One region of the Peribacillus sp. FW305-BF15 genome, then DNA from elsewhere that is predicted to be linked to it. Evidence: riboswitches for the same ligand, from Rfam matches in the RefSeq annotation. Region 1 holds a riboswitch; each other region holds the start of a gene.
What was found. Region 1 has a riboswitch for S-adenosylmethionine ahead of AC3WLU_RS20770 (bifunctional homocysteine S-methyltransferase/methylenetetrahydrofolate reductase). Riboswitches for the same ligand answer to the same signal wherever they lie in the genome.

Region 1 (6,263 bases):
CAATGGCAGGATCACACCATCATCCTTCTTCTCCGCTTTTTTTCCACGATAAAATTCGGTAAAAATCGCTAAAGTTTCAGTTGATGTTTCAAACAGGAGTGCCTCCGCCAATTTCACTTCCTCTTCCGGTATCAAGGCGAAACGTTCAAGTTTTTCTGTATTCACGATAGCATAATCGAGACCCGCTTTTGTACAATGGTAAAGGAAAACGGCATTTAATATTTCCCTTCCCCTCGCCGGCAGACCGAAAGAAACGTTGGAAATCCCAAGTATCGTTAGACATTCCGGAAACTTTTCTTTAATCGCCTTTATTCCATTCACCGTCTCCAATGCAGATCCAATATATTGTTCATCCCCGGTGCCTACAGGAAATACCAGCGGATCAAAAATGATGTCATTTTTGTTTAGACCGTACTTATTGACGAGCAAATCCACAGACCGCGTAGCCACTTCCAATTTTCGTTCAGCATCGACGGCCATCCCAATTTCATCAATGGTTCCTACGACAACGGCAGCACCATATTGATGGACTAAGGGTACTATTTTTTCAAAGCGCTCTTCACCATCTTCAAGGTTTATGGAATTTATGATCGATTTTCCTTGTGAATGTTTTAATGCTTGTTCAAGTACGACTTCATCCGTAGTGTCGATGACCAATGGGACTTTCACTTTTTTGACGACCTCTTCTACAAATTCCTTCATGTCGCCAAGCTCATCCCCATCAGGATCGGCAAGACAGATATCAATGACATGGGCGCCTTTCTTTACCTGGTTACGTGCAATTTCGGCAGCTGGCTCGTAATGCTTTCCACGTATCAGCTCCTTGAATTTTCGGGAACCGATAACATTCGTTCTCTCCCCTACGAATAAAGGACGCATTGAATCATCATAAATTAGCGGCTCTATCCCTGATACGGCATGACCATGGGCAGCTTCCATAATTGTACGGGGCTTCATGCCTTCGAGTACCCTGGAAAGTTCTTTAATATGTTCTGGTGTCGTGCCACAACATCCGCCAATGATATTGACCCATCCCTTTTCGGCAAATTGCTTCATTTTCTCTGCCAGGGATGTAGGTGATTCATGATAGTGGCCTTCTTCATCAGGGAGCCCGGCATTCGGATAACAGCTGATGGCGCTATTTGATATATCTGCAAGTGTCCTGATATGGTCTATCATGAATTCCGGCCCTGTTGCACAATTAAGGCCGACAGCTACGGGCTTCATATGTTCAACCGATAAATAAAAAGCTTCTATGGACTGGCCGGCAAGTGTCGTGCCCATCGGTTCGATTGTTCCTGATATGATGACAGGCACATCTTTTCCCGTTTTAGCGAATGCTGCTTTGATTCCAGAAAAGGCAGCCTTGACATTAAGCATATCCTGACAGGTTTCCACCAACAGCAAGTCTACCCCGCCATCCAAGAGACCCAGTGCCTGCTCTTCATAAGAATCTGTTAAAACATCAAAAGTCGTTCCGCCCGTTACAGATAGCGTTTTTGTAGTGGGGCCCATCGAGCCAGCTACATATCTTGGCCATTCATCATTGGAATACTTTTCACAAGCTTTAACGGCAAGCTCAGCTGAAATTTTATTTAGCTTGTAGGCAATCGTACTTATTTGGTATTCCTCAAGGACGATGCTGGTCGCTCCAAAGGTATTTGTTTCTATGATATCTGCGCCCGCTGCTAAATATTTTTCATGAATCGATTGGATGATTTCCGGTTGCGTCAGTGATAAATATTCATTGCAGCCCTCGAATTGTTCCCCGCCAAAATCGTCTGCTGTCAAATTCTCCGCTTGAAGCATCGTTCCCATCGCCCCATCAAGTAGGAGAATCTTAGAATTTAACTGATCTTGAATCGCTTTTTTATTCATGTACTGCCACCTCTGATGTCTGTTTACTATCGACTTTTCTAATATATTTCGTTAGTTCCGCCGTCATTTCATAGCGAAGGAATGGAGTGATTAAATATATGCCCTTGAATTTTTCCCTAGCCGCGTCCACCAGTTCCCGCGCGATATTCACCCCTTCAATCCTTGACTTTACAGGGTCATCCCCCGCTAGAGCCATGGCCCTTCTAACATTATCAGGCAATTTGATGCCCGGGATCTCATTATGGATGAATTCGGCGTTCCGGGTGCTTGTTAAGGGCATGATACCGATGAAAATCGGGGTTTCCAGATGTTTTGTCGCTTCATATACTTCTTCGATTTGCTCTACGGAATAAATTGGCTGTGTCAAAAAGGATTGAGCACCGCAGGCAATCTTCTTTTCCATTCTCAGTACGGCTTTATCCAGATATTTCACATTGGGATTAAAAGCTGCCGCAATTTTAAAATTTGCCCGTTGACCCAAACTTTGACCGGAATAGGAAAGACCTTCATTAAATTGTTTGACCATACTTATCAGGTCAAAGGAAGATAAATCGTAAACCGAAGTGGCACCCGGGAAGTCCCCAATTTTTGAAGGGTCTCCGGTGATGATCAATATTTCGTTCAGCCCTACCGTCTGCAGACCCATTAAATGTGACTGCAGGCCAATCAAATTTCGATCACGGCATGTTATATGCACCATCGGATTTATATTCAATTGGTTCTTCAGTAAATTAGCCAGTGCATCATTCGATATCCTTGGTGAGGCAAGTGAATTATCCGCTAATGTAATGGAATCGACCCCTGCTTTTTTCAAAACCTCAGCACCAGTCATGAAACTCTCTATCCCTAGCTTTTTCGGTGGATCAAGCTCAACGAGAATCGTCCGTTCCGTTTTGGCCTTTTCGTAAAGGGGAAGTTCCAATTCCCTATCGTTCACCTCAATTACTTCTATTTCACGGGATTTCGTAAATTTCTCTTTCACGGGAGCCAAACTTCCAATTGCATGCTTTACAGCTTGAATATGCAGTGGAGTCGTTCCACAGCACCCTCCTATGATCGCGGCGCCTTGCTCACGAAGTTCCAGGGCACTAGAACCGAAATATTCCGGGACAGCTTTATAAACGAGCCTCCCATCGACATAATCCGGCAGGCTGGCGTTAGGGTAAATGGCAATCGATGCTTGCTTTGGCAAACTCACTTCTTCCAAGGCCCGAATCATATGATGTGGTCCAAGGCGGCAATTCACACCAACCACATCGGCACCCAATTGCTCGAGTTTTTGAAAGGCTTCATTTAAATGGATTCCATTTTGAAGATTACCCAGTTCATGCATCGAGACATTTGCGATAATCGGCAGTCCGGTTTCATTTTTAACGATTTGCAGGACGGTTTCCAGTTCTTCCAGGTCATAAAATGTTTCCAGAAGAATCCCATCAGGATTTTCCATCAACAGACTGTATAGCTGTTCACGAAAAGCCCGTTTTATCTCTTCCATGCTTAAATCCGATTTCCTGATACTCCGCTGTGCCCCTATGGTGCCGAAGACGTATGCCTTTCCTTTTGCCGCTTTTTTAGCAAGAATGACTCCCTGGCGATTGATTCTGCTCACTTCATCTTCAAGTCCATACCGCTTCAATTTATTGAAATTGGCTCCGTATGTATTCGATTGAAGGATATCTGCACCAGCTTCCAGATAGGCTCGATGGATGGACTCTATTTGATCTGGGTTCGTGCAGTTTAATTCCTCATAACATTGATCAATGCCATTAGAGTAAAGCAAGGTCCCCATTGCCCCTTCCCCAACCAGCATTCTTTCTTTTAATTCTTTACGAAAATTCATCATTACACCCTCTCTCAAAAACAATCCTGTTTTTGTCGTATTCTATGAGTATGAGAGAAAAGGAAAAAAAACCTTCTCAAAGAAGAAGGTTTTTGAAACATTCTCCTCATCTATCAAGCTCTGCTTGCTGGATTTAGCACCTTTGCGTAAGCTGGTTGCTGAGGTTTCTTCGGGCCAGTCCCTCCACCTCTCTCGATAAGATCCATTTATATAATTTTCATAAGATTTCAAAATTTGATTATATTTAATTTACATTAATAGTCTGTCAATTTCAATACCTGATCGACATTTTTTTCACTTTTGCAAAAATCATTCAATCTTTTGCTGCTTGAACCCTCTTCAAGATCCTTTGTTTCCAGTCTTCCGCTAACGAGTCTAGTGTTAGTAAAGCCTTAGCACCTTCAAGCCCATCCCGTTTATGAAGGATGACCTCTGCTGCGTAATGGACAGAAATTTTTTCTTGTAGACGATCTATCAGCACAATCTCGTTTTGTTTATTTATCGTTCCTTCTTGAAGTACTCTTGCAAAATAACCAGTGAAACTCGTTTTCAGCACGAGTTCCAAAAACTTAGGTTCTTGATTGAAGAGGGAAATGGTCGAACAAGGTATCCTCCCTTGGTTAATTTGAACAATCACATCGCCTATTTGATAAATATCGCCGATATATGTTGTTTCTTCCTTCATCCCCCCTATAGTTAAATTTTCACCGAATGCAGGGATATCCAGCTCTTTAGAGAATTTTTCATTCCATAATGAATAATGCTCAAATGGGTAAAAGCACAAAGCCCGATCAGGACCTCCATGGAACTTTACATTACCGACACCATCACCGATTATGCCAGCTTTAGTCACTTTCAAATTATCCTGTGCTTGTTTATCCATGGCTGAAAAGATATCGATATTCGAAAAAATTTCTTGTTTCGGCTTCCCCGCATGTAGTGATTTGATTTTCCCATTTTCCATTTTGCATCTTCCATTCATATTAAATTTATATCGTTCTATATGTATAAATTATACTAAAAATCCATTTTATTCAGTACCTTTTTATATGTATATGAAATGAAAAAGCCATATGCGGCGGAAATGGGCGAAATATCATTGATTTCCAGAAAAATTCATAGGTTAGTTTCAGTAATTTAGTTGCTATTTCAGAATTAAATATGGTAGAATATGAACACAATATATAGTCGAAAACTACAACCGTTCGCCTATATGTTGATTTTCACGATTGAATTCCTCATTGTCGCTCTTTAGGGAGCGAATTTTTTTTGCTTTCGTCAATATCCACTAATTTCCTGTAATTCCATTCAGTTTCTTGCATCGTGATCGACTCACCTGTTTGTACATTCCTTCCCTCTTTATCAAGACCTTTTCATCTTATTAGAAGCCTGATTCCTTGCAAAAACAAGCAGAAAGCCGAGCGACATCATCCGTCTTCCGCTCAGCTTCCTGTTTACGCTTGTTTCTTTTTTTTCGGTGCCGCTTTCTTTCGGGTCGTCTTTTTCTTTTCCGGTTCATCATGTTTTGTACGGTCTATGGATGCTTGTAGTGCCTCCATTAAATCAGTTACATTGTTGGAAACTAGTTCTTTTGTTTTCGCTGTAATCGTCGTCTGACCCGTTTTCTTCGATTCAATCAATTCTAGTAACGCGGTTCGATAGTCATCGGTGTATTTTGTCGGATCGAAAGTAGTCGTTAATTGATCTATCAATAATACGGCAGTATCGATTTCTTTTTTTACAATGGTATCATTGGCCGGGATATTCGGAACATCCGCTGTGGAGCGGACTTCATCCGGATAATGAATCGTTTCCATAACCAAGGTATTATCAACGACTCGGATTACCGCCATTTGTTCTTTGGAGCGAATGATGATTTTTGCCAACCCAACCTTATTCGATTCCTTGAGGGCCTGCCTCAAAAGGGAATAAGCTTTTATCCCCCCGTCATTTGGGGACATGTAATAACTCCGGTTAAAATAAATAGGATCTATTTCTTCAATTTTAACGAAATCCACGATTTCCACGGCTTTTTCTTCGTTTTGTTTTTTCAGTTGTTCTAGTTCATTGTCTTCCAATACAACAAACTTTCCCTTTGTATACTCAAAAGCGCGGACTATATCATCCTTCCCCACTTCTTTCTCGCATACTGGACAAACCTTTTCGTATTTAATCGGTGTATGACATTCCTTATGCAACGTCCTTAAAGATATATCCTTATCCTCCGTTGCAGCATGAAGTTTGATCGGAATGTTCACCAAACCGAATGATATGCTCCCCTTCCACATCGTATGCATATTCGTCACCTCATAACTTATTTTTGATGAGAAGAACAATTTTATTATTCCCCTTTGTTCAAAAAAAACCGAAAAAACAATTGCCAACTTTAACACTTCGTTTTTTTGGCAAAATAATGTTATCAATTATTTGCGGAGGTAAATACAAAAATGAAACCGATGCTGCCAACATATTACCCTGAAGCCCCCAACTCCAAGGATTGGCGTTATGAAGTCAAATATGACGGCTTTAGGGCTATTTTAACGAT
Region 2 (6,263 bases), on a different contig from region 1:
TTCCAGCACCGGCGGCCATGGCCAATTGCATCATCGACTGATTCAGACCGAGCATGACTCCTGATGATTCAGGCTCAAGGGTCGCTAAATGATATTGCTGTGTCGGCCCTGATGACCATGCTGCGAACGACCATAATGTAAGGATTATCAAAACGGCCATCAATGAATTCGTAACGATGGATAACATGATGATCATCACAATATGAAGCGCCATTCCGCCAACTAGTGTAAATGATACACCCCATCGATCCGTACTATATCCGCCAAACTTTGATCCGATCAGGCTTGCGATACCGAATATAAGCAAGGCCGTGCTAAGTATAGAGTCACTTATCCCTGATACTGATAGCAGGTAAGGGGATAGATAGGTATAAGCTATCGAGTATCCGCCAAGCCAGAAGAAGGTTATCGATAATCCAAGGGCAACTTTCCTTTTTTTAAGAAGGGCCAGTTGCTGGAGAAGCGGTACTGGTTTATCCCCTTTGGTGGGAGTAATGGTAAAGAATAAAACGATCATGGCAATCAGGCCGAATAGGGCGATTCCGCCAAAGACGGATTTCCACCCGAATGCATCTGCCATGATTCTTCCGAGAGGTACGCCAATGATAAGGGAAGCTGTAAACCCCATGACAACTGTCGCAATAGAACTGGCTTGTTTATCTGGCGGAGCAAGCTTAGCGGCAATATTCAGAGCGGTGACTACAACCAATCCTGCACCAAGTGCCATGATTATGCGTGCAAATAGAAAAGGGCCAAAGCCTGGTAATAGAAAGGCAAGCAGATTGGCCACTACGAATAGTCCAAGGGAATACAACATTAATCTTCGTCTGTCTAAACTTGCTGTCAAAGCCATGAGAATGGGTGTACCGATTGCGTAGACAAGGGAGAAAATTGTAATGAGCTGTCCTGCGGCAGCAAGGGTCACTCCAAGAGAATCCGCAATCTTATCCAAAATTCCGGATATGATGAATTCGGATGTTCCTACTAAAAAACTGATGATCGCTAACATGTAAATTTTCCATGTATTAAGCAAAATAGATTCACTCCTCATTAATGATTATTAATTTTATATAAAGACATATCGCAATATGTTAATATGTATAAATAAAAAAATAAACATATCGCGAAATATCGAAATGTTAGAGAGAAAAATGAACCCAACCCTCTAAGGTACGGATCAGGCTCATTTTCATACTTCTTCTTTCAAGAAATCAGTAATTTTTGAGATTGCCTCTTCATCTCGTTTGTAATACGTAAACTTTCCTATCCGCTCCGTTTTAATCAATCCTGCTCTAAGAAGCATCGAGAGGTATTGAGAGGCCGTGGACTGGGTCATGTTTAATTTTTCCGTAATCTGACTTACGCAAACGCCGGTTTCCTTCATGTCTATTCCCTCATGAGGGGTGAAGTGGAGTTCAGGCGCCTTGAGCCATTGCAAGATTTGCAACCTGGATTCATTGGATAATGCTTTAAATATCTCGATTGTTTTCATACATTTCATTATATCGAGAATTATCGATATGTCAAATGGTTTTATCATTCATCGTTATTCATAAATAGTAAAACTTGATACCGTTATCTAAAGAGTCATTAAAGGAATGGAAGTGTATTATTGCAAGAACCTAATCGGCTCCCATATCAGTGCGGGCCGATTAGGTTGTTCAAATCCTGTAAATCAGAATTAAAGTCTCCGCTAAATAATCATTCCCATACTTCTTTCGCTATATCAACGACGAATTTCAGTTTTTCCCATTGCTGTGCTTCGGTTAGCTTGTTGCCGTGATGTGTGGAGGCGAAGCCGCATTGAGGGCTTAAGCATAATTGTTCGAGCGGAACGAAGTGCGATGCTTCTTTAATGCGTGCCTTAACAGCTTCCTTGTCCTCGATTTCTCCATTTTTTGAAGTGACGACACCCAGTACGACCCGTGCACCGCCATTTGGAATGTAATCCAATGGTTTGAAATCCCCTGAGCGTTGATCATCATATTCCAAGAAGAATCCATCCACTTTTTCTTTTGCCAATAAAGTTGGGGCGATACGGGCATAGCTTCCTTCAAACGCCCATGTCGACTGGTAGTTTCCGCGACATAGATGGGTAGTGACGATAAGGTCTTCTGGTTTGCCTTCCAATGCTCCATTAATGACCCGAAGTGCAAGATCAATTAATTGTTCCCTCGTATATTTTCCATCTTTGAACTGGAAATCCGGGGCTGAAAGTCTGGCAATATATACATCATCCAATTGAAGATAACGCACACCTGCTTCATAAAAGGCTTTCAAAGCATGCTGATAGGCGTTGATGATATCATTTGCATAGTCTTCAATATCAGGGTAGACGTCTTCATTATGAATGCCTGCAGCAAATAATTGATTCGGACTGGGGATGGTTTGCTTGGCAACGGCGCGTCCGTTCACGATTTTGTTCAATTCAATGAAATCACGAATGAAGGGATGTTCAGGGTTGAATGAAACCTTCCCGGTATTGCGAACATTATATCTCTCTGTTTCGACACCATCGAATGTGAGGCCTTTTTCAGTCACATATCCCTCGATGCCATTTAAATGCTCGAGGAAGTCGAAGTGCCACCATGTTCGTCTGAACTCACCGTCCGTAACAGCCTCCAATCCAACTTCAATTTGTTTATCGACGATCCGATTGATTTCTTCGGTTTCAATTTCACGAAGCCGCTCTGCTGAAAGGGTACCTTCCTTAAAGTCCTTCCTGGCAATATGTAAACGTTCCGGTCTTAATAAACTTCCGACGTGGTCCGCCCTGAATGGTGCTTTCGTTAATGTGATTGACATGTTGATTCCTTCTTTCCTTTTAAAAATAAAAAACCTCTTCTTAAAAAAAAGAAGAGGTGTTGGCAACAAAGCTATATACTCTTCTTATCTTCAAGTTTTTACACTTCTGGAATTAGCACAGTACAAGATCGGTCTGTTGCTGAGGCATCAAAGGGCCAGTCCCTCCACCTCTCTGGATAAGAGTTGTCTATTAAATTAACTATGACTATACAGGTAGTTTTTACGAAGGTCAAGGGGTGGAGCTGGAATATTTCGAATATACCGTTTATTAATCCGGGCTGAAATGTTAACGGCATCAGGGAGTCCGGCATATGCTTTGAGTGGGGAGGGAATGCAAGGATGAGTCCATTCAAAAACGGCATACCGATTACGGTAACTGATGCCATGATAGAGAGAATCATAAAAATGAAATCATCTGATCAGGATATTAAAGTCGAAATTAAGCCAAAGCATATTGTGCTTTCCGGAACGATGGAAGTGAAAAAAATGATGTTTAAGAAAAACGTGGCTTTCCGAATTACATTAAAACCGGTTCATGTGGAAAAAAGAACGATTTCATTTGAATTAGTCGAAATGGAACCAATTGACAGGGATTTCATCAACCAAAGGATATTTAACAGACCGCCATTTTTTGAATATGAAAAAAGAACGATCAAAATGAATGTTAATGCTTGGAGCATCGTGAGAAAAATTCCAATTGGCACAATTAAATCGTATGAACTCGTCGAAGGTGCATTGAAAATGAAACTCTCTTTATGATTCAAGGGGATATTTTACATATATCCTTTGCCGCAATCTATAAAGGGTGTGAAAGGTATGATAGTGTTAAGGTTACATGGTTCATGAAAAAATGTGTTTGATAAATCAAGTTCTTTAAAATATACTAAATGACTTGAAGTTTTGAGTTTTTCTGGTAATGAGGAGGATAATGATGGATCAGAAGATTTTGCCTGCTTCAGCAAGCATGAAGGATTTTGAAAGATTTCTAGAAAGTTCCTATGAAATAGGTGTGTTTCTTGATTTGCATATCTCACAATTGAAAAATGTAAGTATGATGGCAAAGCAGCATAATAAGAAAATGATTTATCATGTCGATTTGATCCATGGCATAAGAAGTGATGAGTACGCGACAGAATTCATTTGTCAGGAATATAACCCCTATGGGCTGATTTCGACTAAATCAAGCGTTATATTGAAGGCGAAGCAAAAGGGGGTCATTGCCATCCAGCGAATCTTTTTAATAGACTCACATGCGCTTGAGAAAAGTTATAAGCTGGTGCAGAAAACCAAGCCAGATTATATCGAAGTATTGCCGGGCGCCATGCCATGGATGATAAAAGAAGTGAAGGAACGATTGCAGACACCGATTTTTGCAGGCGGCCTCATACGTACTTCGGAGGAAGTCCTGAATGCCCTTGATGCCGGCGCCTCGTCAATCACCACTTCAAAAACTGAATTATGGGATATCGTCTAATAGGGAAAAAATGAAAAAAATTACAGAATAATAGATTAATTTTTCACAAAATATTGACAGCGTTTTCATAACCTAGTATATTTTACAGTACAAGTTAATATATGTGACGGAGACTAGGAGATTCACAACAGATCTATTCATAATTTTTTTATGAAGATGGTTCTGCTGTGGATCTCCTTTTATTTGTTGGCAAGGTTTAAAAAATTATCAGGGGAGGGGTTTTATCATGACTCCATTTTGGGGAGAAGTGTTAGGCACGATGATTTTAGTTTTATTCGGAGCAGGTATTGGGGCAGGTTCATCCTTAAAGGGTTCCTATGCAAAAGATGCCGGCTGGATCGTTATCACGATTGCGTGGGGATTGGCGGTTACCATGGGTGTTTTTGCAGTGGGTTCCATAAGCGGGGCGCATTTAAACCCGGCGGTCACAGTAGGGTTTGCCATTATTGGAGAATTTCCATGGAGTGATGTGCCCGGTTACATCGTTGCCCAGATGATTGGCGCGATACTCGGCGCAACTCTAGTATTCCTGCACTATTTGCCACACTGGAAAGCTACGGATGATCCAGGGGCGAAGCTTGGTGTATTCGCGACTTCACCTGCAATCCCGCACACATTTTCAAATCTATTAAGTGAGATGATTGGAACTTTCATCCTTATTCTTGGTCTATTATTTATAGGGGCCAATAATTTTACAGAGGGCCTAAACCCATTCGCAGTCGGGTTATTGATTGTCGTGATCGGGATGTCACTTGGGGGAACAACAGGATACGCCATTAACCCGGCCCGCGACCTGGGGCCGCGCATCGCTCACTTTTTGCTGCCGATACCTGGTAAAGGAAATTCCAACTGGGGCTATTCATGGATTCCGGTCGTTGGACCGATTGTAGGGGGTTCACTTGGTGCCGTTTGTTATAAAGCATTCTTTATGGGGGAAATAACGGCAGGATTTTGGTCTGTTATGGGTGCAAGCCTGGTACTATTGATAGTAGCCTATGCTTTTGGTAAAAAACAGTCACATGAATTGGATAGCAGAAATATCGCTAGTTAATTAAAAGGAGGGGCATACACAATGGAAAAATACATTTTATCATTAGATCAAGGAACAACAAGTTCGAGGGCGATTTTATTTAATGAAAAGGGGGAAATCGTCCATTCCTCCCAAAAGGAATTCACGCAGCATTTCCCTAAACCAGGCTGGGTCGAACATAACGCCAATGAGATTTGGGGGTCGATCCTGGCGGTGATCGCCGGTGTACTATCTGAATCCGGTGTAAAGCCAGAGCAAATTGCCGGTATCGGGATCACCAATCAGCGTGAAACGGCAGTCGTTTGGGATAAGGAAACAGGTACGCCTGTCTATAATGCGATTGTATGGCAGTCCAGGCAAACAAGTGGAATCTGTGATGAGTTGAAGGAAAAGGGACTTAATGATCTATTCCGGGATAAAACGGGATTGTTGATAGATGCCTATTTTTCCGGAACGAAAGTGAAATGGATCCTCGATAATGTGGAAGGGGCGCGGCAAAAGGCGGATGAAGGCAAGCTGTTATTCGGTACCATCGATACTTGGCTGATCTGGAAGCTATCAGGAGGCAAGGCTCATGTAACGGACTATTCCAATGCATCCCGGACATTGATGTACAATATCCATGAACTGAAATGGGATGAAGAACTGCTTGAGATATTGACTGTACCAAAGTCGATGCTGCCGGAAGTGAGGCCTTCCTCTGAGGAATATGCACGTACGATCGATTATCATTTCTTCGGCCAATCGATTCCAATCGCCGGGGCAGCCGGTGATCAGCAGGCAGCATTATTCGGCCAAGCCTGCTTTAAGGAAGGAATGGCTAAAAATACGTATGGAACAGGCTGTTTCATGCTCATGAATACAGGAACCAAGGCTGTCAGCTCCGAACACGGACTATTGACGACCCTTGCTTGGGGCTTGAATGGGAAGGTCGAATATGCACTGGAAGGCAGT
Region 3 (6,263 bases), on a different contig from region 1:
GGAGAGGTATATTTTCAGCACCATGACTATGAAGCAGCCATTTTTAAATGGGAAAACATAGAAGGGGAACTTGGTTCATGGGCGAAGAAAAACATCGCTGATGCGTATTTTGAATTGGAAATGTATTCAACCGCAGAGGATATCTATAAATCCGTCGATACGGATGAAGCTGTCTTGAAAACAGAAGTTCTTTTGCAGCTGTTTTCCCTGTACATAGTGGAATCAAGAAATGATTTGGCTTCCAAAGTCGTGAAAGAAGCAGTCGAGTTTCAACCAGACTACCCGAATGTCACTGAAATTGCACGCGCCTTTTTTGAAGAACAAAAGGATTGGAACAGTGCGGTGGTATTAGCGGCGAATGAAAGTATCCGTACAGAGTCAATGGGCTGGTTCGATGTGCTGAAAACGTATATCCAGCAGGGTGTTGCCCAATCGATGGAGCCGGATTATTTCTCAACTGTCCTTGGTTCGCTATACACACTCGACCAGGAACGTTTCGAGAAAATGACGGTTGCCCTTTGGAAAAATTATAAATATACGGATGCTTATTTCGAATGGTTAAGAGTGATTAATAATTTGATAGATAACATCGAATTGAACCATGCGGATGTATGGGATGAGCTTTCCGTCTATTACAGGGATGCATATGCAGGTTTGTTAGAAGGAACGCATCTAATCAAAGAATTAAGTCCTGTCGTGCCAAGGTTGCTGGAAAACTGGCTCAAAATCGCAGACGGGGAGCTTTCGCTGTTTGCGGCGGCATCCACGTTGTCCTGGAATGAAATCTTCCCGGATACGATTAATGCGCTGGTCATTCAGGATGCGGAGAGCCTGCTTTCGAAATCGCCTAAATTGGGAGGCGGACTGGAAGCGGGAGAGAAACTGTTCAATTCCATTATCCAGTGGGCTGAAGATAATGATTTAAGGGTTGGAAATAAGCTTAAATGGATGGTGGAGGGGCTTAAAGATACCAGCAATTTCAATCTCCTTCTTGCAGGAAGTACAGGAAATGGCAAGACATCCTTTATTCAGTCAATCGTTGGAGAGAGCATTGCTGCTGAGGACCATTCTTCCCTAGTCAGTGTCAAAGACGGGGATGATTTGGAAATCCTTGAAATTACCGATACAGATAGCAAAGTTGTCGAGGAGCTAACTGATTTGGATGAAACACGCCGTCAGCGCGGGACTATAGTCGATGTGACAATCATCAGTGACTACCTAAGAAATAATCATTTGCGATTATTGGATACACCGGGGTTCAATGGGGAACAAAGCGTGGAATCCGATTTCCAAGGCTATTTACATGGCAGTGATGGCCTGATGTTCGTTCTTGACGCCCGGGCTCCTTTCACCGGCAGCGAAAGGGATCTGTTATTGGAAATTCAAATGATGGCACCTAAACTGCCGATCCATTTCCTATTAAATAAAATGGATACGATATACAGTGATCAGGTCGCAGTCCGGATGGAAGACGAAACATGGGATAAAGTGAATGCATATTTCCCGAATGCGAAAGTGTTCGCTTTCTCCAAACATTATGACAGCAGGCAGCAATTGAAGGACCTTTCAGCCTTCCTTCAATCGAATTATCAAGATGATAATTGGAAGGAAAGAAGATCTGAAAAAATCCTGGCATTCATTCGTAAAACTTTATCTTATCTATTAGAAAAACGGACAGCCAATGAGCGGAAATGCGAGCATTCCATCTCTTGGAATGAGCAGATGGAAGTCAAACTGAATGGAGCGGTCAATCAACTGGCTGATCTGGAAAAAGAAAAAAGTGAAAATATCATAAGGTCGTATCGTTCGCTTAAGGACGAAGTGAAAAGTCAGCTATATTCAAAAATTCCTGAATTACTGAGGGATTGCTCTAAATCGTTAACGGAAAGCAGTGATTTCAGTCAGGTCCATGTACAGTTAAACCAGGAAATGAATGAGCGGATTCAAAACTTCATTTCTGACAAGATCATGCCTCAATATTACCGTTCTCTTCAAGACTGGATTGCCAGTTCCCAAATGGAGTTCTCACAAAGCCAGCAGTTCATGGATGAGATGAGTGCCGGATTCAATGAATTATACAAAGAAGAACGGATTACACTGGCAGGTGACTTCAGGGTATTGGATGACTGGCGCCGTGATGCCGACCGGATGACAAGCAGTATCCGCATCGAAAACGTCAATATCCTTTTGCGCAGGACTCCATCACAATTGCTGCTTAAAGGAGCAGGTAAGCTATTTGGGGCGATACCGCAAAATAAGGCCAATATGTACAATCGTTACAAGAAATACCTGGAAAGTGAAGATTACCTGGATGTTGCTGAAATGATCACGGAACGTTTCCTAACCCAATTTGGATTGTTTGAAAAATCATTGGATCGGGACATCTCACTTTTCTATCGCAGTTCATTTGCCTTACTTCAAAAAACGATAGAGCAGACTCAGACTGAAATAAAAGACTACCAGGCTGCATTGGAGCATATGAAAGAAAATCCTGAGGTTTACCGTGATCCGATCACGTTGTTCGAAGTGAAATTAAGGCAGTTGGAGAGGCTTGAAAAAATCGAGAAAAAGCGTCTAGCCCAGCTCCAAAGAAAATAAAAATAACAGGAAACATTTCAAATATTCAAAAATCTATTGACTTTACGACTATATCCCTATAAAGTGATAATTACGAAAACGTAACACAATATATCTCTTATCAAGAGTGGCGGAGGGACTGGCCCTAAGATGCCCAGCAACCGTTCCATTAGGAATTGGTGCTAAATCCTGCAAAACAGAAATGTTTTGACAGATAAGAGAGGGACAAGTCTGCAAAACAGCCGATTAAACCTCTCTATATTAGAGAGGTTTTTATTTTGGGATTTACACCGACTTAACTGATAAGACTAATTAGAAAACATGGAGGGGAACAAGATGAGAAGGTCTATTAAAGGGATATTCATTTCTGCCATCGCTTCGGCTTTGCTTTTAACGGGTTGCTCTGCAGGGCAGAGTTCCACAGAATCGAAGAAAGAAGAAAAAGTATCATTTGAAAATGTCCCGGAGAGATTTGCTGATGGCGATGGAGCCAAAATCAAAGTGATCCGTAAAATTGGCGGTGATGATCATACTGCCCAATACCTGGCGGGGGCGAAAGAAGAAGGAGAAGCACTGGGGTTTCAGGTCGATACGTACACAGCCAATGGTGATACGGCTAAATTCCATGATGCGATAGCACAGGCTTTGGAGGAAGATTACGACGGCTATATCATTTCACATGGTGATGATGCCGCAACTGTAAATGACGTTCAGAAGTTGGTTGATGCAGGTAAAAGCGTTGTCACATTCGATTCAATAAGCGATCTATCTAAAATAGAGGGCGTGACATTAACTTCACAAGATGATGAAGCGCTGGCAACATTGGCTTTCGATAAACTGATAAAAGAACAGAAAGGTGAAGCGGCAATTGCATATCTTTGGGTGGATGGTTTTCCTCCAATGGTAAGAAGAAATGCAGTCTATCAGGAAAAACTAAAAGAAAATCCAGGGATTAAAGAAGTCGAAAGATTCGGAGTGGCATCCGCTGATACTTCGGTTCAGACACAAAATGCTGTAGCCGCAATGCTGAATAAATACCCTAAAGGCAAATTGGATGCCATTTTCGCAACATGGGATGCCTTTGCCATCGGTGCAGCCCGGGCGATTAAAGAAGCGGGCCGCGATGAAGTGAAGATATATGGAATTGATGTTTCGAATGCAGATCTCCAGGAAATCCAATCGGCTGATAGCTCTTGGTCCTACACGGCAGCAGTCGATCCCAAGTTGATCGGTGCAGTGAATATGAGGATATTGGCTAAAAAATTAGCGGGTGAAGAAACACCGCAAACATATGATTTGGAGGCATCACTCATTTCGCAAAAGCAAATCCAAGCTTCAAAAGAAGCGGTAAACATGGCAAACCTGTCTGATATTGTCGATGGCTGGGGTGTATCGACGGAATTTGAAGAAGATTGGATGAAGGTTTTGAAAGATCATTATAAAAAATAAAAAGAGACACTCTCTTTCCAGCGAAGGGAGTGTCTGTTCTATAAGGGGGAATGGACATGGGCAAGCAACTAGAAATGAAGATGATTTCGATTGAATTTCCGGGGGTGAAGGCGCTAAGTGATGTTGATTTTTCCGTACAATCAGGAACAGCCCACGCATTGGTCGGTGCAAACGGAGCAGGGAAATCGACGTTAATGAAAGTTTTATCGGGAGCCCATGTTCATTATTCAGGTGACATTTTTATTGATGGGATGAAGCGGGATATCCGCTCGCCAAAAGCTGCTCAGGAACAGGGCATTCAAATAGTTCATCAGGAAGTGGATACCGCCCTCATCCCTTATTTAACAGTTGGGGAAAATGTAATGTTGAATGATATGGTCCAAAACATGGGAAAAAAACAAAGGGTACATTGGAAAGAACTGCACAACAAAGCCACTTCTATTCTTGAAGATATGAAAATTCATGTCCCTTCGAAAAAGTTGGTTAGAGACCTGACCTTGGCTGAAAAACAGATGGTCCTGATAGCAAGAGCCGTTTCGACAGAATGCAAATTCCTGATTCTCGACGAGCCAACTGCTCCGTTAAGTCATACGGAGACGACAGAACTTTTTCGAATTGTAAATGAGTTAAAGCAAAAAGGCGTGGCAATCATTTTCATTTCACATCGTCTGCCTGAGATTTTTGAAATCTGTGAGGAAATTACGATCATGAGGAATGGGGAGCGTGTCACTTGTCGAAAAATCGAGGACATAACCCGTACCGAAGTGGTAGAGAACATGCTCGGGAAAACCATGGATGAACAGTTTCCTGAAGTGAATGCTTCGATTGGAGACGTAATTCTGGAAGTGAACGGATTGTCAGATGCCGAGAAAGTTAAGAATGTCAGTCTGAATATTAAAGCAGGAGAGATAATCGGCTTGGCTGGGCTGGTCGGGGCTGGGAAAACGGAGCTGTGTAAAACCCTTTTCGGTCATACGTCCATCACAGCGGGTGAAGTCATACTGAATGGTCGAAAGCTTTCTCTGAAATCACCGCATGAAGCAGTAAAAAGCGGGCTGGCACTTGTACCTGAGGAACGCAGGAAAGAAGGGGTCCTTGTACAGGAATCAGTCTCGGCAAACTTGACTGCAGCCAGTCTCGGCAAATTCTGCAAAATATTCAGTGTCGTCGATCGTAAGGCGGAAAAGGAAAAGGCGAAGGAAATGATCGCAAGTCTCGGCATTAAAACACCTTCAGGGGAAGTGAAGGTCGAAAACCTATCCGGTGGTAACCAGCAAAAAGTTGCGATTGGAAAATGGCTTATGGCAGATGCGGATGTATACATATTCGATGAACCAACGAAAGGGGTCGATGTCGGAGCCAAGAAGGATATATTCGAATTGATTGCAAAGCTTGCAAGGAATGGAAAAGCGATCATTTATGCATCCTCCGAGCTTACCGAAATCATTGGCATTACCAACCGGACCTATGTGTTATATGACGGGAGCACTGTCATCGAATTAGAAACAAGCAAAACGAATGAAGAAGAACTACTATTCTATTCAACAGGAGGTAAATAGGATGAGCATACCCATTCCTGTTACACAGACAGCGAAAGCGAAGAAAAAGGTGGAACTATTCGACTTTTTCTATAAATACGGCACAATATTGACGATTATCATTCTGATTGGAATTTTCGCCGTATCCAATCCATCTTTCATCCAAACGTCTAACCTGATAAACATCCTGCGTTCCATTTCAATCGTGACCATCATTGCGATCGGCATTACGATATCACTGACCGTGGATGGCTTCGACCTTTCCGTCGGCTCCGTCGCATCATTGGCCAATGCCATCGTCATCTCGATGTTTGTCTGGTTTTCCCAGGATACATTCATCGCCATATTAGCTGCGGTCGGTGCCTCACTTTTCGTAGGGGCTTTGAATTCATTCATGATCGTTAAATTGAGAATTCCCGACATGCTGATGACATTGGCTACCATGTTCATTATCCAGGGAATTGCCCTTACCTATACAAAAGGGGCCACGGTTTCGCAAAATATGGTCATGCCAGACGGGACGTTCGCAACAGGACTGATCAGCCCGTTTTTCGCCAAAATTGGCCAGGTACCGTGGATAATCCTGATCATGGCCGTCATTGTGATAGCGACCCATATCTTTTTGACTTATACGAAGCACGGTCGTTATATGTACATTATTGGGGGAAATAAGGAAGCGGCGAGACTTTCCGGGATATC
Region 4 (6,263 bases), on a different contig from region 1:
AAACTATGTTCAAAGAATAATAGCGTGATTCCTAACTCATCTGCGTTAAAGTTCCCGAAGATTTTTTGGGCATCGTATGTGCCATAATAATCGCCCACACCCGCATGATCACGTCCGACGATAAAATGGGTGCAACCATAATTTTTACGGACCATCGCATGGAAAATGGCTTCTCTAGGTCCTGCATAACGCATGGCAGCAGGGAAAACTGCAAGGGAGACGCGATCCTTAGGATAATATTTGTCAAGCAGAACTTTATAGCTTTCCATTCTTACATCTGCCGGAATGTCATCTGATTTAGTGGCACCGACGAGAGGATTTAAGAATAAACCGTCGACGATCTCCAATGCTGTCTTTTGAATATATTCATGTGCACGGTGAACAGGGTTCCTCGTTTGGAAACCGACAACCGTTTCCCATCCTTTTTCAGCGAAAGCCTTCCTTGTCTCGACTGGGTCCAAATAATGAGCTTGAAATAGCGGACGCTCTATTCTCTTGATCAACTTTATTTCCCCGCCGACATATACATCCCCGCGGTTATATAAGTTTTTTACTCCAGGATGCTTCTCATCAGCTGTTTGATATACCAATGTCGCTTCCAATTGCTTATCTGGAGTGTAAATATCAGAAACGGAGAGAACCCCGTATGTTTCACCATCATGGGTTAATGTTACTTCTTCACCTATAGTAAGGCTTCCTGCAGTTTCTTCGGTCAAAGGCAGCGTAATCGGGATGCTCCATACATGTCCGCTGCTTAGCCTCATATCCTTTACCACTGTCTCATAGTCACTTTTTGTAAAGAATCCTTTAATCGGGCTGTAGGCACCAGTCCCTATCAATTCAAGATCGCTTAAAGCAATTTCATCGATTTCGATTGACTTCGTTATTTTACTAATATCATATTTTGGTTCCCAAAGATCGATTAATGTTCCTCCGTGCGGTAAACTGATTGTCATGCTAATTTCCCCCTATGGTTTCTATTTATTTATGCCTATAATTTCTATTTATTTAAGACAAATGCAATCCGCATTCCGTTTTTTGAGCCCCTTGCCAACGGCCTGAGCGTAAATCATCAGCATTGAAGGCAGGTGCAGTACACGTTTTACATCCAATGCTCGGATATCCATTATCATGCAGGACATTATATGGAAGACCATTTTTGTGGGCATAGCGCCAAACATCTTTCCATGTCCAATGTATGAGCGGGCATATTTTAACTGATTTGAACTTATTATCCTTATTGATATACTCGGTCTTAGCCCTTGTTTCGGATTGCTCCCTCCGCAGTCCCGAAAGCCAGGCTGTTGCCGATGAAAGCACATCTGTAAGCGGAACGATTTTACGGATGTTACAGCACTTATTGGAATCACTAAGCCATAATTCATCGCCATATTCCGCCGCTTGTTCCTCAAGCGTCAAGTCAGGTTTCTTCATTTCGATCAAAAGCTTCGGATATCGCTTCTTCACTTCCTCGATCAATTGGTAAGTTTCCTCAAAATGAACATCTGTATCTAGGAAAACTATTTTTGCCGAAGGATTGACCTTCGCCAATAAATCCGTAAGCACGATGCCTTCAATACCAAAACTGCAAGCATAAATCAGTTTGTCTCCATAATGGTCATTCGCCCATTGCAGTACTTCCAAAGCACCTTTTGTCTCAGTGTCTTGAGGAAATACAGGGAAGTCCCCTGTATTGAAATTTTCATAGTTTATTAATGCAGCCAACTTTGTAGCCCCCTCTAAAAACTTGCTGTATCAGGTTAGAGTAACTGTTGATCAATTCCCGTTGTAATCTTCCCCGGGTTATTTGAATCTAGGAAAAAGAGACGAATCTAACCAATACTCTCTTTATATCAGTTAAACCCGCCTCTAGTTTTTCTAGTCAGCAGATACCTTATTTAATTCTTAGTTTTTCATTTCTCTCCATTTGAATGATTTTACCATCCTGGACAATAAGTGTAATGGATCCATATTTCATTGAATTAAGCATTTCTTGAAGTCGTTCAAAAATTTCTTCAAGCTGATTCTCTTTATTCAAACCAGTTCCTCCTTTAAGAAAACCCGCGAATATTTTATTTTAAATTTTTTAGATTTATATAATTCCATACAACCTTACATTGTTATGGTCTGCCTAAAATTTTCACAAAAAACAAAAATCTTTCCATGATGGAAAGATCGCAAGGTAAATATCTTTACCTTATCTTCCAAAATGATCAACATTTTGTTGGAGTTAGCACCTTGCATCCATCATGCAGGTTGCCGGACTTCAAAGGGCCAATTCCCTCCGTCGCTCTGGATAAGTTTTATTATTTTAAATATTAACATATATTTAATCCTTGTCAATGGAGTTTTCTTATAAAATAACTTGGTTTAATATTATGGATGAACTGTTATTTTTATACACACTATTCAATTTATGATTTTATGTTCATATAAATACGAAAATAGACTCGTCTTTTTAGATAAAATCTCCAAAAAAATGAGTCTATTTTCATTAATAGGCCTATTATTGACGCGTGTTATTCTAAAAAAATTTCTAAGGTTCCAGTCTTTTTATAGAAGGAATTAATTTATTGAAGTCATTAATTTCTTAACTGTATCGCTTCTACAAATTCTTGAACCTGACTCTGGACGCGATCAATTAAATGCAAATCATTGATCGGATTTTCTGGATTCTGTTTATCTATTTCCTTATCAACAAAATAAATCCCCTGCAGCGGCTCGCCTTTTAATATTGAAATTAATGGTTTAAGCGCATAGTCAATCGCCAATAGATGCCTGTTACTTCCACCAATCATGATTGGCAACACCGGCTTACCCTTAAAAGCACCTTCTGGCAGCAAATCAATCAATGCTTTCAATACACCTGTATAAGAAGCCTTATAAACCGGTGAACCTATAATGACTCCTCTGGCTGCTTGAATTCGCTCTGAAAGCTTTGAGATATCCTCGCTATTATATTTCCCTTGGAATAAATCATCTGCTGAGAAATCCGTAATCGAGAAATAAGCTGTAGTAAATCCTGCATTTTCGACTAATGATTGAATATGTTTTAGTGAAATGTCCGTTCTTGATGGAATAGCCGGACTTCCTGATAAAATTACGATATCGCTCATTTGATACCCTCCAATGTTACAAGATTTCCAGATATAATTTTCTTAAAGCATTTCGTGAAGTATACATTTATCGTAATTGTCTGAAAAATATAAGTCAAATCTTACACTCTGGACTTCTACTCTTAATGAAAAAAGAAACGGTCATATTTACGGCTTGATTCTCATGCCCTTAAATATGACCGTTTCATTATGTATGATTTTGTTTCCCATGAATACCATATACCAAAAGATGAGCAATGCTCTTAATTCGTTCAGAAGTAAAATATGGCTCCTTTTTTTGTTGATGGATCTCATAATGTGTAGATAAAGCCAATGTGAAAGAAATGATCCCTACATTAAATAAAATAATATCAGAGATATATTGTATCTCTCCGCTATCTATTCTCTTCTGTATTTCAATATGCCTGGCATTTGGCTTGAAAATCTGATCTACATATTGCTTTGAAATATCTTGATCGAATTGTGTTTCCCTAAATAATATCGAAAACTGTTCTTTATTTTCAAGAATTTTTTTTATCATGGTAGTAACATGATTCTCCACTAGATCATCCGTGGATAGATGGCTAGTCCCATCTTCAGATTCCTCTTTTTCATTAGGGGTAATTGTAGCCAAAAGCAAATCTTTTTTGCTGTCAAAGTATTTGTAAATAGTAGCTTCGGAAACATTGCATGCAGAGGCAATTTCATTCGTTCTTGTCATGTCAAAACCTTTAGTGGCAAAAAGAGTCCGGGCTACATTTATGATTCGTTCTTTGGTTTGCTGCCCTTTTTTCAAAAATATCAACCTTCTTTTATAAAGATAAGACCGGTTTCACCCATCTATTTCCCATGATATATCGCTGGTATCAATCGGTCAATATTACCTTTGATCTATTAGAATTCAATATTCCCATATATCATAAATAGAAAACATCAACTGGTCGGGACGATGTTTTCTATTTATGAAAATCACTTAAAAGATGCATAGCCATCATCGACCATGACTACACTTCCATTGATCGCATAAAGACATGGGAATCATCGATAAATTGAATGCAAGTCAAATGCGCGGTGAATTGATTAAGCCAGAAGCCATTGCAAATGCCGTCTATCTATTATCGTTAGAGGAAGCGGATAACCTTGTATGATAGGAGTGTCGACCCCGCCCGGAGCAATGCCCACAACGCGTATGCCATGGGCACCCAATTCCAAAGCTGCTGTCTGTGTCATCATTCTTACAGCGCCTTTAGTCGCCTGATAGGCAAAAGTCCCATGGGAAGCTAAGTAGCCAAACACGGAAGCGGTATTTATAATGACTCCCTTGTTACCCAGTTCCTTCATTTTCCGTCCTGCTGCCATGATTCCAATGGCCACTCCGTACTGGTTCACCCCAATCGTTTTGTAGTAACCTTCCATATCTTGGTCTAGGATCATACCGCCCGCACCAATGCCGGCATTATTAAACATGATATCGAGCCTTCCGTATGTTTCCACTGCTTTATTGATTAACGATTCAACATCTTCCTACTTAGAAACATCCGTTTTAACATAAATCGCCACTCCACCATTAGCTGTTATCTGATCAACGGTTTCCCGACCCATTTCTTCATTAAAATCCGCAACAAACCTTGTCCCCTTTTGCTGCAAATTTCAGGCATGTGGCTCGGCATAAACTGCTTGCTCCCCCTGTGATAACTGCAACTCTTGCTGTCATATACATTCCCCTTCCAAAAAAGTAAGTAAACACTTACTTTTTATTATAAAAGTAAAGAATAGTAAATTCAAGCAAAATGTATTTTTATTGAGTTTTGAGCTTTCAAAAGTAAAGCTGTCCTATTAATAGGACAGCTTCATTTGTTTAGCAGGTTTTCAATTCGGCCTTACTTACGGATGTCTTCACCATTTCAATGAAAAGTTGAAGGAAGCGATCATCACCTGTCAATTCTGGATGAAATGCACTTACGAGGACATGGTCTTGTCTCGCAGCCACTACATTCTCTTCATAAACAGCCAATACTTCTACACCTTCTCCAACTTCATCAGCAAATGGCGCCCGGATGAATACTGCCTTATATGGGGCTTCCATTCCTTTGATGGATAGGTCAGCCTCGAAACTTTCCCGTTGACGTCCAAATCCGTTCCTTTTCACGGAAATGTCCATTAGTCCGAGATAGGCCACCTCATCGCCAGTCAATTCATTTGCCGCCAATACCATCCCAGCACATGTACCGAAAATTGGTTTTTTATCTTCGAAGAAAGTTTTGATCGGTTCCATAAATCCATAACGATCCATTAGCTTCCTCATCGTCGTGCTTTCTCCGCCTGGAATGATCAAGCCATCGATTTCCCGCAACTGTTCCGGTTTTTTTACTATAATCGCTTGTTCGCCGGCAGCTTTGATTTGGTTCAAGTGTTCTTCAACCGCTCCCTGTAATCCCAAAACACCGATCGTTATCATATTACCATCCACGTTCCTGCATCCGTTCTGCCGGAGCTAGTTTGGAAATATCAATGCCCTTCATTGCACTGCCCAATTCTTTTGACAACTTGCCAATCAATTCATAATCGGTGAAATATGTAGTCGCTTGAACGATTGCGGATGCGAATTTTTCTGGAGTTTCAGATTTAAAAATACCAGACCCAACGAAAACGCCATCTGCTCCCAATTCCATCATCAATGCAGCATCTGCTGGAGTGGCAATTCCGCCCGCTGCAAAGTTAACTACAGGCAATTTACCTGTGCGTTTGATTTCTCTTAAAATTTCAAATGGGGCTCCAAGATTTTTTGCCTCTGTCATTAATTCATCATCACTCATGATGCTAACTTTGCGAATTTGTGACTGTACCTTTCTCATATGACGCACAGCTTCCACAATATTACCTGTTCCTGGTTCTCCTTTTGTACGAAGCATGGATGCTCCTTCACCAATACGGCGCGCAGCTTCGCCTAAATCACGGCAGCCACAAACGAAAGGTACTGTGAAATCACTTTTTAGAATATGGTATTCTTCATCTGCAGGAGTCAGCACTTCACTTTCATCGATATAATCCACTCCCATGGATTCCAGGACCCTTGATTCAACGATATGGCCAATCCTTGCTTTAGCCATGACCGGGATTGAGACTGCATTCATTACTTCCTCGACAATTCGCGGATCTGCCATTCTT

Region 2: another riboswitch for S-adenosylmethionine. It lies ahead of AC3WLU_RS06345 (5-methyltetrahydropteroyltriglutamate--homocysteine S-methyltransferase); the one in region 1 lies ahead of AC3WLU_RS20770 (bifunctional homocysteine S-methyltransferase/methylenetetrahydrofolate reductase).
Region 3: another riboswitch for S-adenosylmethionine. It lies ahead of AC3WLU_RS18970 (sugar ABC transporter substrate-binding protein); the one in region 1 lies ahead of AC3WLU_RS20770 (bifunctional homocysteine S-methyltransferase/methylenetetrahydrofolate reductase).
Region 4: another riboswitch for S-adenosylmethionine. It lies ahead of AC3WLU_RS24405 (YezD family protein); the one in region 1 lies ahead of AC3WLU_RS20770 (bifunctional homocysteine S-methyltransferase/methylenetetrahydrofolate reductase).

Annotation. Positions count from the first base shown of each region.
Region 1 covers NZ_JBYSYV010000023.1:6,908-13,170, reverse strand. Annotated here, with positions in the region: gene metH (methionine synthase) at 1-1,878, opposite strand, end outside; gene AC3WLU_RS20770 (bifunctional homocysteine S-methyltransferase/methylenetetrahydrofolate reductase) at 1,871-3,718, opposite strand; SAM riboswitch class I at 3,822-3,920, opposite strand; gene AC3WLU_RS20765 (MOSC domain-containing protein) at 4,032-4,682, opposite strand; gene ku (non-homologous end joining protein Ku) at 5,173-6,015, opposite strand; gene ligD (DNA ligase D) at 6,166-6,263, shown strand, end outside.
Region 2 covers NZ_JBYSYV010000005.1:16,810-23,072, reverse strand. Annotated here, with positions in the region: gene AC3WLU_RS06355 (MFS transporter) at 1-1,033, opposite strand, end outside; gene AC3WLU_RS06350 (ArsR/SmtB family transcription factor) at 1,190-1,492, opposite strand; gene AC3WLU_RS06345 (5-methyltetrahydropteroyltriglutamate--homocysteine S-methyltransferase) at 1,702-2,805, opposite strand; SAM riboswitch class I at 2,887-2,988, opposite strand; gene AC3WLU_RS06340 (hypothetical protein) at 3,145-3,564, shown strand; gene AC3WLU_RS06335 (glycerol-3-phosphate responsive antiterminator) at 3,737-4,279, shown strand; gene AC3WLU_RS06330 (MIP/aquaporin family protein) at 4,506-5,330, shown strand; gene glpK (glycerol kinase GlpK) at 5,352-6,263, shown strand, end outside.
Region 3 covers NZ_JBYSYV010000019.1:5,058-11,320, reverse strand. Annotated here, with positions in the region: gene AC3WLU_RS18975 (GTPase domain-containing protein) at 1-2,598, shown strand, start outside; SAM riboswitch class I at 2,693-2,798, shown strand; gene AC3WLU_RS18970 (sugar ABC transporter substrate-binding protein) at 2,914-4,026, shown strand; gene AC3WLU_RS18965 (sugar ABC transporter ATP-binding protein) at 4,083-5,585, shown strand; gene AC3WLU_RS18960 (ABC transporter permease) at 5,587-6,263, shown strand, end outside.
Region 4 covers NZ_JBYSYV010000033.1:19,746-26,008, forward strand. Annotated here, with positions in the region: gene sat (sulfate adenylyltransferase) at 1-956, opposite strand, end outside; gene AC3WLU_RS24400 (phosphoadenylyl-sulfate reductase) at 1,009-1,725, opposite strand; gene AC3WLU_RS24405 (YezD family protein) at 1,895-2,038, opposite strand; SAM riboswitch class I at 2,195-2,303, opposite strand; gene ssuE (NADPH-dependent FMN reductase) at 2,583-3,116, opposite strand; gene AC3WLU_RS24415 (TetR/AcrR family transcriptional regulator) at 3,304-3,891, opposite strand; partial or broken gene AC3WLU_RS24420 (SDR family NAD(P)-dependent oxidoreductase) at 4,176-4,809, opposite strand; gene pdxT (pyridoxal 5'-phosphate synthase glutaminase subunit PdxT) at 4,954-5,553, opposite strand; gene pdxS (pyridoxal 5'-phosphate synthase lyase subunit PdxS) at 5,555-6,263, opposite strand, start outside.